3 regions of the Congregibacter litoralis KT71 genome follow, and region 3 is predicted to be linked to each of the others. Evidence: predicted binding sites of a transcription regulator. Region 3 holds the regulator's gene; each other region holds the start of a gene.

Region 1 (4,213 bases), 1.4 Mb from region 3:
CGATCGATAAGGCTCGATTGGGGCGCGAGCTGCCGCCCCTAGACCTGAGCCGCGTGCGTTATCTGGTGATGGATGAATTCGCGTTATTCAAGGGGCATCGTTACGCCAGTGTTGTGATGGACGCCGAACGGCGGCAAGTACTGTGGGTCGGCGAAGGCCGTTCTCGCGAAGCGGTCAGGCCCTTCTTTGTCTGGCTGGGTGAGCATTGCCAGCATATTGAAGCCGTTGCAATGGATCAGAACACGGCTATGGACCTGGAAGTGCAGGCGCACTGCCCACAGGCGCGCGTGGTCTACGATCTCTTCCACGTGATGGCCAAGTTCGGCCGTGAAGTCATTGATCGTGTGCGAGTCGATCAGGCGAATGCGTTACGGCAGGACAGGCCGGCTCGTCGAGCGGTGAAGCAATCTAGATGGCTACTACTGCGCAACCCGGAAAATCTAGACGAACGGCAGGCGGCGGATCTCAACGAGCTCTTGGCGATCAACCAACCCTTGATGATCACATATCTGATGAAGAGCCAGCTAAAGCAGCTTTGGTATGCCAAGAACGAACGAGCCGCTCGATGGCGTTGGACGCATTGGTACAACCAGGCTCTGGCAAGTGGGATTGAGCCGCTCAGGCGCTTTGCAAAGAACCTGAAACCGTATGCCGAGGGCATTATTGCCAGTGCTGTTTACCCGCTAAACACGAGCGTGCTGGAAGGTGTGAATAACCGCATCAAGGTCATCAAACGAATGGCCTACGGATATCGTGATAGCGATTACTTCTTCCTCAAGATTAAATCCGCTTTTCCCGGAAAGGCGCGATGAACCAAAAAAAAGCCCGCTGTCCAAGCGGGCTTCTGCGTACTTTCCGTGGGTGCTTAGACGGAGTAGTACATGTCAAATTCCACGGGGTGCGTGGTCATATCGAGGGTTTCGATCTCCTCAGACTTGAGAGCGATGTAACCGTCAATCATGTCGTCGGTAAACACGCCCCCCGCCGTAAGGAATGCGCGATCCGCATCCAGGGCTTCCATGGCCATGCTCAGGCTGGATGCCACGGTGGGGATGGCCTTGCCTTCTTCCGGGGGCAGATCGTAAAGATCCTTGTCCGCGGCATCGCCGGGGTGGATCTTGTTCTGGATACCGTCCAGGCCCGCCATCAGCATGGCTGCGAAAGCCAGGTAGGGGTTGGCTGTGGGATCGGGGAAACGCACTTCCACGCGCTTGCCCTTGGGGCTGGGCTCGTAGGGGATGCGGATTGACGCCGATCGGTTACGTGCAGAGTAGGCCAGCATGACCGGTGCTTCAAAACCCGGCACCAGGCGCTTGTAGCTGTTGGTCGACGCATTGGTGAAGGCGTTGAGGGCACGGGCATGCTTGATGATGCCGCCGATGTAATAGAGCGCCGTCTCGGACAGCCCTGCATAGCCGTCACCAGCGAACACGTTCTCACCGTCTTTGCTGATGGACTGGTGCACATGCATTCCCGATCCGTTGTCACCAACGAGGGGCTTGGGCATAAAGGTCGCAGTCTTGCCATAGGCATGGGCTACATTGTGTACGCAGTACTTGAGGATCTGTACTTCGTCGGCTTTCTTGATCAGGGTGTTGAACTTCACACCAATCTCGCACTGGCCCGCGGTGCCCACTTCGTGGTGATGCACTTCGATGGGCAGTCCCATCTGATCCATGGCAGCACACATGGCGGCACGAATGTCGTGGAGAGAATCGACGGGCGGTACGGGGAAATAGCCCCCTTTCACGCCGGGACGGTGGCCGATGTTGCCGTCGTCAAAGCTGTGGTTGGAGGCCCAGGCGGCCTCCTCGGAGTTGATGGAGTAGCCGGCACCGGACATATCGGCGTGCCACTTCACATCGTCAAATACAAAAAACTCGGGCTCGGGACCGAAGTAAGCGGTGTCGCCGATACCGGTGGACTTCAGGTATTCCTCGGCGCGATGGGCAACGGAGCGTGGATCGCGCTCATAGCCCTGCATGGTCATGGGCTCAACGATGTCGCAGCGGAGGATAACGGTGGTGTCGTCCGTAAAGGGGTCCAGGACGCTGCTGCTATCGTCGGGCATGAGGATCATGTCGGACTCATTGATGCCTTTCCAGCCAGCGATAGACGAGCCATCAAACATCTTGCCGCCGTCAAAAAAGTCTTCGTCGACTTCGCTGGACGGGATGGAGACGTGCTGCTCTTTTCCGCGGGTATCCGTGAAGCGCAGGTCTACCCAGCCGGCTTCGCTTTCTTTGATCAGGTTCAGAGTCTTCTCTGACATTGTGGGTCCTCCAGTGGGGAAAATAGGTGCTACTCACGCCTGAGGCACGAGGCCTTCGGGGACATGCACCTTAACAGTAAAAGTGCCTTAGGAAACAGCAAGTCCTGTGCCACAGCGGTGCTGTTTCCAAGCGATTGATATAGATGAAGTTTTGTACGAGAGCGCTCCACCTTTGCGTCATTTTGCCACCTCATGGTGCGCCTTTGCACCAAAATGACGCGCCGCGCCGTCGGGCATTGCCGGAGGTGTGCATTGTGCCACCTAACGGCGCTGTGCAGGCTGGCATTCCGCGGCTATAATCGCGCCCTTTTTTAGCCCCCCAATTCTTTTAAAGAGCTGCCGGATACCGCTTACTGCGCCGGGGCCGGACTATCGCTGTGATCGAGAAACTCCGCAACATCGCCATTATTGCCCACGTAGACCATGGCAAAACCACCCTGGTCGACTGCCTCCTCAGGCAGTCGGGAACCCTGGACCGACGCAACGCGGACGCCGAGCGCATTATGGATTCCAATGATCAGGAGCGGGAGCGCGGTATCACCATCCTGGCGAAGAACACGGCGATCACCTATGGCGATCACCGCATCAACATCGTTGATACCCCGGGGCACGCCGATTTCGGTGGTGAGGTGGAGCGGGTACTGTCCATGGTGGATTCCGTGCTCCTTCTGGTAGATGCGGTGGACGGCCCCATGCCCCAGACGCGCTTTGTGACCTCCAAGGCCTTTGCCCAGGGTCTGCAGCCTATCGTGGTGATTAACAAGGTGGACCGCCCGGGCGCGCGCCCGGACTGGGTGGTCGATCAGGTATTCGATCTCTTTGATGCCCTCGGTGCCAGCGAGGAGCAGCTGGACTTTCCGATCATCTACGCCTCAGCCCTCGAGGGAATTTCAGGCCTCGATCACGAGGATATGGCGACGGACATGACGCCCCTGTTCGAAACGATCCTCGAGCATGTGCCGGCGCCCGATGTTGATGTCGATGGCCCCCTGCAATTGCAGGTGAGCGCCCTGGACTACAACAGCTACGTCGGTGTTATCGGCGTAGGCCGGATCACCCGCGGGGTGCTGCGACCCAATACCCAGGTGGCTGTCATCGATCGGGAAGGTGCCAAGCGCAACGGCCGGGTTCTCAAGGTCATGGGCTATATGGGCCTGGAGCGTATCGACACGACAGAAGCCTCTGCGGGCGACATTGTCTGCGTAACGGGGATCGAAGAGCTGAACATATCGGACACGCTCTGTGATCCTGCCAACCCCGATGCCCTGCCTCCCCTGAGCGTTGATGAGCCTACCGTGAGCATGACCTTTCAGGTCAATGACTCGCCTTTTGCCGGCAAGGAAGGCAAGTACGTTACCTCCCGTAATATTGCCGAGCGCCTCGAGCGGGAGCTTATTCACAATGTAGCCCTGCGCGTCGAGCCTGGTGACACCCCGGACAAGTTCAAGGTCTCGGGTCGCGGTGAGCTGCATCTTTCGGTGTTGATTGAAACCATGCGCCGTGAAGGCTTCGAACTGGGTGTGTCCCGTCCGGAAGTGATCCGTAAGGAAGTGGATGGCGTGATTCACGAGCCTTTTGAGGAGCTGGTCATCGACTGTGAAGACCAGCACCAGGGCGCGCTCATGGAAGAGCTGGGCGCACGTCGCGCTGAGCTCAAGAACATGAGCCCCGACGGCAAGGGCTGGACGCGTCTGGAGTTTATTGTGCCGGCGCGCGGTCTCATTGGTTTCCGCTCGCTGTTCCTTACCCTCACCTCGGGCAGCGGGACCCTCACCCACATCTTTGATCATTACGGCCCGGTAAAAGATGCGCCCATCAGCCATCGCAATAACGGTGTGCTGGTATCCATGGTCAAGGGAAAGACCCTGGCCTATGGTCTGTTCAATCTTCAGGATCGTGGACGTTTGTTTGTGGATCCCAATATCGATGTCTACGAGGGAC
Region 2 (4,213 bases), 1.8 Mb from region 3:
TAGGCCTTGCTCAGATCAAAACGGGGATCCATACCCAGCATCATGGTCGATGCGGTGGATTTCGCCGTGCCGATACCGGTCACCATGACCAACACACTATTCTCGCTGTCGAAATGCAGATCGTGATGAGCACCGAACTCGAACACCTGATCGAGATTGCGACGCTCATTCCACAGCTGGAACTCCGCGGCCTGATCACCGCTGTCCTCGCCAATTTCAAACATGGTGACGACCACCACTTTCACAGGTATGGGCTCGGGCGTGGTATCCACCTTTGCAACGCTTGGAGCAGACGCTTCACCACCACAGGCGCTGAGCACCAGGCTCAGAAGGGGTAAGCACATCAGGGCGAGCATGTTTCGCATGGAGATCCTCTCGGTTATGACGTCGATAGTTTTAAAAAAAGGGGGATAACTCTACCACTCACAAAGCTCGTAGCGGTCGCAGATAAATCCATAGCTCTCGGCCTCCGATGACAGGGCAGCGGCGGGCTTCGCGGCTATCTGCCGGGCGAAGTCATCGATTCGCGCGGCAAACAAGGCCAGCAGCTCCGCTTTCCTGACCTCTGGCAGAAACCCGTGGGCGATGGAATTCCGGGACAGGAGCAGCAACTCGTCCCAGCTGAGATTGAACTCCTTCACGGCCACATAGAATTCATCCGTAAGATTACTGTCCCACATACCCCGGTCATCTGTGGACAGGGCCACGGGGATGTCCGTGCGCAGGTACTCGGGAAAGGGGTGCTCGCTGTAGTCCCGGACGTATTCCAAAAGCAGATTCGACACCAGGTTGATCTCCACGAGATAAGCGCCGTTGCGCATCAGGCGCATGGTGTCGGGGTCACTGATGAGGTTGACGCCGTGACCTATGCGATCAGCCCCCAGAAGCAGGGTATCGCTCACATGACTGTTGGGTTCGTCCACCTCCCCCGCATGGATAGACAGGCGCACATTGTTATAGCTGCGGCGCAGATCCCGCAGGGTCTCAAGAAACCGCAAGGGGTAGCCTTTGTCGTTGTCCTCCCGCCCCACCATGTTCACCGCGACAAAGAGGTCATTGTGCCGGCTTGTAAAATCGTAGAGATAGCGCAGATGCTCATCGGCATCGGGCAAAAAGCGCAGAATCGTGGTTTGGAGCCGAACTTCGACACCCGTCGCCAGCGCATCATCGTCCTGTAGGCGCGCGCGATAAATCCGGGCCACATCATCGGGGGTCAGGGCCTGCCCACCGGGGTCGATGAAGCCAAACACACCGATCATGCTTTCCATGTACAGCAGGCCCTCAGCACCGAATTTCTGCATATTCATTACGAGGGCATCGGCGGCAAGATGGGGGTTAAAGTACAGATCGCCCATGCGTTGCCAGTGTGTTTGAAAAAATTCATCCCGGCCCTCATGGGCTTTATCGAGGCGCAGACTATCCAACCAGGCTTCTTTTTCCTCGGCGTTGAGTTCGTCCAGGGGAAGATATTCCTCTTTCTCACAGGCACTGAGGGTCTCGTAGTTACTCTCCTGCACGTTGACAAACAGCATGAGGTAGGGAGTTTCGGTAAATGCATTGCTGCCATAGGGCCGGCAATTGTTGATCTTCACCCGCGTGTAGTAGCGGTAGCCGTTTTTTTGCTGCGCGAGCGCGAGTTCGTAAAACCATTCGGAGCGAATGGAGCCCGACAAATGATTGTGAAGGTCGCCACCTTTGGGCATGGCGTAGAGAAAACGATAGAGTTCCTCGTCGCTGGCCTCGCCCTTAAAAGCTTCAAACCACGCGGACATGTCATCGGAAGCCTCGGGCAGAGCAGCATGCCCTGCGCCACTGCACAGGGTAAAGAGCATCACCACCACGGCAAATAAATCGTGGATTCGGAGACGTCGGCCATGCGCCCGGCCTTGGCTGATGGCTGCCGTATCCACTGTTGAGTCGCTGTATTTAGTGATGACCCGCATAACTCCCGCTCTCTCATTGCCCCCAAGGCTGAGCATCATCCGTCAGTTGGGGGCCTCTCGCAACGCAAGTTCGATGCCACAAACCCTGAAGCTGACCACGACTCCGTTCCGCAAGCACTGACGGGCCCGGCGGGCCCGGCGCCAATCTGAGGCACGCCTTTGGTCCGCACGCCATAGAGCAACGCACCAAAATAGAGCAAAACGACACCCAAAAGAGGGCGCGGCCGCGAAACGAGCGTTTGAGCCAAGCCGTGGCCATCAACCCTTGCCGCTTTCCCACCGCCCATGCATCCTTAGGGCTCAGCCTTGCGCCGGAATGCTTTGTGGACCCCAAATCACCCTACCCTAGAGATATGCTTGGTTACGGCCAGCATCCTCCTGAATTTTCTCTCCCCGGCGGAAAGCGCATTGCCGTGCAATTCGTTGTGAATTACGAGGAAGGCGGTGAGAATTCCGTGCTCCACGGCGACGACGGCTCCGAGGTTTTTCTATCGGAAATGTTTAACCCCAGCGCCTACGCCGATCGCCATATGAGCATGGAGTCCCTCTATGAATACGGCAGCCGCGCGGGCTTCTGGCGCCTCTACCGCTTGTTCACTCAACGCGAGGTGCCCGTTACGGTGTTTGGCGTCACCATGGCCATGGCAAGAAATCCCGAGGCGGTCGCCGCGATGGGGGAAGCCGACTGGGAGATTGCCTGTCACGGCCTGCGCTGGATCAACTACCAGGAGGTGCCCGAAGATGTGGAGCGCGAACACATGCGCCGGGCCATCGACTGGCACACAGAACTCACGGGCGAACGCCCCCTGGGTTGGTACACCGGCCGGGACAGCCCCAATACGCGCTCACTGCTGCTGGAGCATGAGGGATTTCTCTACGACTCCGACTCCTACGCAGACGATCTGCCTTATTGGATTAAGGGGGGCGACGGCGCTCATCTGATAATCCCCTACACCCTTGACAGTAACGACATGCGCTTTTCCAGCGCTCAGGGCTTCGCGGATGGCGAGCAGTTTTTCAACTACCTCCGAGACAGCTTCGACGTGCTCTACGCCGAGGGTGCTGAGCAGCCCAAGCTTCTCAACATCGGTCTCCACTGCCGCCTTGCGGGGCGGCCCGGGCGATTTTTAGCGCTCCAGCGGTTTCTTGATTATGTGCAGCAGCATGATGACGCCTGGCTGTGTCGGCGCGTCGACATCGCGCGTCACTGGCACGAGCATTACTACCCCCACCAGCCTGTGCAACATTCCCCACCACAGCATCCCTGAGACAGCGAATCGCTATGAGGAGTCTTAACGATGATCCCTGCTTTTATGATCCGGAGCCGCAGAGGACGCACTGTCGGCATGTGCAGATCGGGAACCGGAACATTGTTGGCCGCGCTTTTAACGATGGCCACTGTCGTGACCTCGTCGGGCATGGCTGAGGAGGCACCCATCGACGCCCAGACGCTCATCGAGAGTCTCGACCTGAAGGGTCATGTCGAAGGCGGCTTTTATCGCCGCACCTACGAGGCCACAAACCAGCCGCGCGTAGACAGTGATGGCGCTGAACGTTTCAGCATGACCTCGATCTATTATCTCCTCACCGCCGAGGGGCCCATCGGTCACTTTCATCAAAACCGCTCGGACATCGTCCATTATTTCCATCTTGGCGACCCCATCGAGTACGTGCTGATCCATCCGGACGGTGAAATGGAAACCCGTGTCATGGGCGCCGATCCCCGTAAAGGCCAACTGCTGCAGATGACCGTGCCGGGAGGCGTGTGGAAGGCATCGCGGCTCACGGGTGTAGAGCAGGGTTACGGTCTTATCAGTGAGGCCGTGAGTCCGGGCTTTGATTACGGAGATATGACCCTGGGCGTAACGGCCGAACTCCTGGCGACCTACCCGCAACACCGCAGCTATATCGAAGCCCTGAGCCGGGAGTCCGCACCGAAGCGGTAATAATCCGCGCCCTCGGCAATTGACGGCCCTGCCAAGGTGGCGCACCATCTCGGTGCACGATGGCTCCGTGGAGCAAAACAACGGGCTGCTTAGGCGGAATATAGCGATATTCCAGCCCCGGCAGCCCCGCTAAGTCACTGATAAATATAACGATATTTTTGGCAACAAATGGCCTTGGTATTGGCATCAATCGTGCACTACTTTTTGGAGTAGTGCCCCATCGGTAATAAAGCAGTGTCTCGCAGCCCATGCCGCCTGACAGCATCATGTATTTGAGGAGAGTTCATGAAGACATTCACCACCCGCAGGCTGCCCCTGGCAGCG
Region 3 (4,213 bases):
ATCTGGCAGGGTGACAACGAAACCGTGGCAGACCAGATCTACATCAACCTAAGGGCCCAGGTCGCGTCTCTCAGCGGCGCTGTCAGGACGGTCTATGTCCCCCAAAGCTGACGTAAAAGTCGAATCCTCGACCGCCCGGCAGGGGTACGCCGTGCTGCTGCGCAGGCTCTGCGCTATCCTGGCGCGCTGTGCCATGATCATCGGCGCCTTGGGCTCTTACCCTGCGTTGGCGCTCCCCGAAGATCGTTTGCAGTCCATTGAAATCACCGCTGCCCGCGCCGTGCGGGATGAGCGCGCGGGGTTCACCGTGTACAGCGGCGACGTGGTCATGAAGCAGGGCAGCCTGCACATCCGTGCGGACAAGATCACGATATTTCACGACAGTGAGGCCGCCGATCGCATCATCGCTGTCGGTGAGCCCGCGACCCTGCGCCAGCAGCCGGAGATCGACAAGGGGTTCGTCACCGCAAGCGCCGGCCGCATTGTGTACGAGAAGTCCCGCGAGTGGGTGCAACTGCGAGAAGCCGCGGTCATCGAGCAGGACGGCGCCGTGGTGAGCGGCGATTCCATCGACTACTTCATGGCCGAGCAGCGCGTCCGCGCCGACGCGGCCCCGGAAGATGCCAGTGGACGGGTGCAGGTCATTATCCCCGCCGCGGTCATCGAAGCGGAGACCCGCGACGGTGACGACAACTCTGGCGATAAAAAGGACAGCAACGATAAGAACAGCGAAGCACCGGCAAGCGAGCCCGGGCCGGGCGAGAGTGGGCAGAATCCCCGGGGAGGCGTCGATGGCGACCCTGACAGCCCGTAGTCTTGCAAAAGCCTACCGTGGCCGGGCCGTCGTCAAGGACGTGAGTATTGAGGTACAGAGCGCCCAGGTCGTGGGACTCCTGGGCCCCAATGGTGCGGGAAAAACCACCTGCTTCTACATGATCGTGGGCATCGTGGCCTCGGACGGCGGTGACATTCTGATTGACGATGAAAGTATTACCGCCCTGCCCATGCACGAGCGGGCCCGCCGCGGTATCGGTTACCTGCCTCAGGAAGCCTCCATCTTCCGCCGCATGAGCGTTGGCGACAATATCCTCTCTATTCTGGAAACCCGCAAAGACCTGAGCCGTGCGGAGCGCCGGACGCGCCGCGACGAGCTCCTTGAGGAGTTTCATGTCGGCCATCTCCGGGACAGCCTTGGTCAGGCACTTTCCGGCGGCGAACGCCGTCGCGTAGAGATTGCCCGGGCTCTGGCCATGGAGCCCAAGTTCATTCTCCTGGATGAACCCTTTGCCGGCGTGGACCCCATCTCTGTGGGCGACATCAAGAACATCATCCGCCACCTCCAGACCCGGGGCATCGGTGTTCTGATTACGGACCACAATGTGCGGGAAACACTGGATATCTGCGAAACCGCATTTATTGTGGGCGAGGGCCACATCATTGCCCAGGGCAGCCCTCAGGACGTTCTAGAAAACGCCAAGGTGCGCAAGACCTATCTCGGCGAGAATTTTCGCCTCTAGCTGCCCGGTGCGCTATGCCGCTGGGCGTTACCCATCCGGCTACCCTCCACTGCCCTCCACTGCCCTCCACTGCCCTCCACTGCCCTCCACTGCCCTCCACTGCCCTCAAGCAATCTGCACTATTCTTCCACCACGTTTCATTATTTTTCATTACCATAATGCAATAAGCGAGCCAAGGCGTTGCACGGACCTCGGTGCAGGCCTACACTCAGGTCTATTGGACAGCAATGCACTGTCTCACCGTGGGGATGCGCGCGGGCCCGAATCGGGTCAGAGCGCGCGTAAGAGCGCACCCAGATGGCACAAGACCATCGGTGCGTAGCGCAATAGGGCAGGACTGACGCGCTATGAAGCAGGGACTACATCTCAAGCTCGGTCACCAGCTGACGATGACACCGCAGTTGCAGCAGGCTATTCGGCTGTTGCAACTGAGCACCCTCGATTTACAGCAGGAAATCGAACAGGCGCTGCAGGAAAACCCCATGCTCGAGGTGGAAGAGGAGCAAGCCGATACCCCGGAAAAACCCGACCGCGAAGACTCCGGCAATCACGAAGGCCCCATGGACAACCCTGAACGGAGCGCCAACGTCGACGAAGCCTCCGCCGAGGGAGAATTCGAGGCGAACATGCCCGAAGACCTGCCCGTGGATACGCAGTGGGAGGACATCCTTCCCTCGAGCGCACCTCCCCCATCCGAAGGTGCCGGTGAGGACTTTGACTTCGACAGCCGCAACCGGGGCAGCGAGAGTCTGCAGGATCACTTGCGGTGGCAGCTCAATCTCACCCGCCTGTCCGACAGTGACCGCATCGTGGCCCTGGCCATCATCGATGCCACGGATGCCAACGGCAGGTTCAATAGCAGCGTCGAAGATCTTCTTGAACTTTTCCCGCCGGAACTTGAGATCGAAAAAGAGGAGGTCACCGCCGTCCTCCACGCCCTCCAGCAGTTTGAGCCCGTGGGAGTGTTCGCCCGGGACCTGCAGGAATGCCTGCAGTTGCAGCTCAAACAGCTCGATCCCCAGACACCCTGGCTGGATCAGGCAAAGATTTTGATCAACCGTCACATCAATCAACTGAGCAGCGGCGACTACGCACAGATCATGCGCCGTATGAAACTTTCGGAAGATGATCTTCGCGGCGTCCTGACTCTCGTGCGCTCCCTGGACCCTCTGCCCGGCAAGCAGTTTGGGGACGACGATACGGAGTACATCGTTCCCGATGTCTATGTCAGCCGCAAGGAGGGCCGCTGGGTGGTAGAGCTGAACCCCGACACCGCGCCGCGACTGCGGATCAACGACTACTACGCCGGCATGATCAAGCGCGCCGACAACAGCGCTGATAACAGCTACCTTCGGGACAATCTTCAGGAGGCCAAATGGTTTCTGAAAAGTCTCCAGAGTCGAAACGAAACCATGATGAAGGTGTCTACAGAAATAGTGAGGCGCCAGCGGAACTTCCTGGAGTACGGGGAAGAGGCCATGAAGCCCCTGGTATTGCACGACATCGCGGAGGCCGTGGAAATGCATGAATCGACCATATCCCGTGTAACGACGCGTAAATATATGCACACGCCGCGGGGCATCTTTGAACTCAAATACTTTTTTTCCAGTCATGTGGCCACCACCAGTGGTGGCGCCTGCTCCTCCACGGCCATTCGTGCTCTCATCCGAAAACTCGTGGCCGCGGAAAATCCCCGCAAACCGCTCTCCGACAGCAAGCTTGCGGAACTACTCGAGGGTCAGGGCATTCAGGTCGCCCGGCGGACCATCGCCAAGTACCGGGATAGCCTCACCATTCCACCGTCCAACGAGCGCAAGCGGCTTGTATAAACATGGCGGTAGCCCCTGCGCGCTGCGGCGTGACGCTCGCCAAGCCGTATAAAGATCGATTCAAGGAAAGATCCAACGACAGAAAGACAAGAACGTTGCAAAACACCCAGCGGAAAGAAAGAAAAAGGAGAAGCGCATGCAAATAGTAATCAGCGGACACCACGTCGAAGTCACCGATGCCCTGCGGGAGTACGTAGAAGCAAAGTTCGAACGTTTGCAGCGGCACTACAGTCAGATCAGCAAGTCCGAGGTGACACTCATCGTGGAGAAAATGGTACAGACAGCAGAGGCCACGGTGCATATCGCCGGCAAGGATCTGTTTGCCTCCGCTGACTCGGAAGATATGTATGCCGCCATTGATGCCCTTGTGGACAAGCTTGATCGACAGCTGATCAAGCACAAGGAAAAGAACCGACCCCACTAAACGCCAGGGAGCTTTTTGAATTACCCATGTCAGCAATCCCGACCATGAGCCCGGAAACACCCCACGCCGCCAACAGCGTCAGCGATCTGCTCACGCCGGCACGCAGCCTGTGCCGCATACCCGGGGGCAGCAAGAAGCACCTCTTTGACCTGGTTGCGGAGGTACTGGGGAGTGACCGGGATGAGTTCCACCCGGATGAGCTGGTCGCCGGCATGCTGGCACGGGAAAAACTGGGAAGCACCGCTCTGGGCAATGGCATCGCGATACCTCACTGCCGTCTCAGGGACTGTGAGACGCCCTGCGGCGTGCTCCTGACCCTGTCCAGCGGTGCGGACTTTGATGCGCCGGATGATGAAGATGTGGATCTTCTCTTTGCCCTGGTGGTACCCAGCGAGGCGACCCAGGAGCATTTAAACCTTCTCGCAGATCTGGCGCGGCTTTTC

Evidence for each region. The regulator sigma-54, encoded in region 3, starts transcription at its own class of promoters, with help from an activator protein. The targets are predictions, from matches to a motif close to TGGCACANNNNTTGCNNT.
Region 1: a site for sigma-54 is predicted at 2,367-2,384, ahead of glnA (glutamate--ammonia ligase). Genes of this name have one in related genera too.
Region 2: a site for sigma-54 is predicted at 2,005-2,022, ahead of KT71_RS07025 (adenosine deaminase family protein). Genes of this name have one in related genera too.

The regions. Positions count from the first base shown of each region.
Region 1 covers NZ_CM002299.1:354,920-359,132, forward strand. Annotated here, with positions in the region: gene KT71_RS01690 (ISL3 family transposase) at 1-812, shown strand, start outside; gene glnA (glutamate--ammonia ligase) at 866-2,272, opposite strand; gene typA (translational GTPase TypA) at 2,650-4,213, shown strand, end outside.
Region 2 covers NZ_CM002299.1:1,534,255-1,538,467, reverse strand. Annotated here, with positions in the region: gene KT71_RS07030 (purine nucleoside permease) at 1-365, opposite strand, end outside; gene KT71_RS07025 (adenosine deaminase family protein) at 417-1,943, opposite strand; gene puuE (allantoinase PuuE) at 2,195-3,211, shown strand; gene KT71_RS07015 (cupin domain-containing protein) at 3,317-3,889, shown strand; gene KT71_RS07010 (TonB-dependent siderophore receptor) at 4,175-4,213, shown strand, end outside.
Region 3 covers NZ_CM002299.1:3,330,833-3,335,045, forward strand. Annotated here, with positions in the region: gene lptC (LPS export ABC transporter periplasmic protein LptC) at 1-111, shown strand, start outside; gene lptA (lipopolysaccharide transport periplasmic protein LptA) at 95-814, shown strand; gene lptB (LPS export ABC transporter ATP-binding protein) at 792-1,517, shown strand; gene KT71_RS15195 (RNA polymerase factor sigma-54) at 1,865-3,346, shown strand; gene hpf (ribosome hibernation-promoting factor, HPF/YfiA family) at 3,483-3,770, shown strand; gene KT71_RS15205 (PTS sugar transporter subunit IIA) at 3,797-4,213, shown strand, end outside.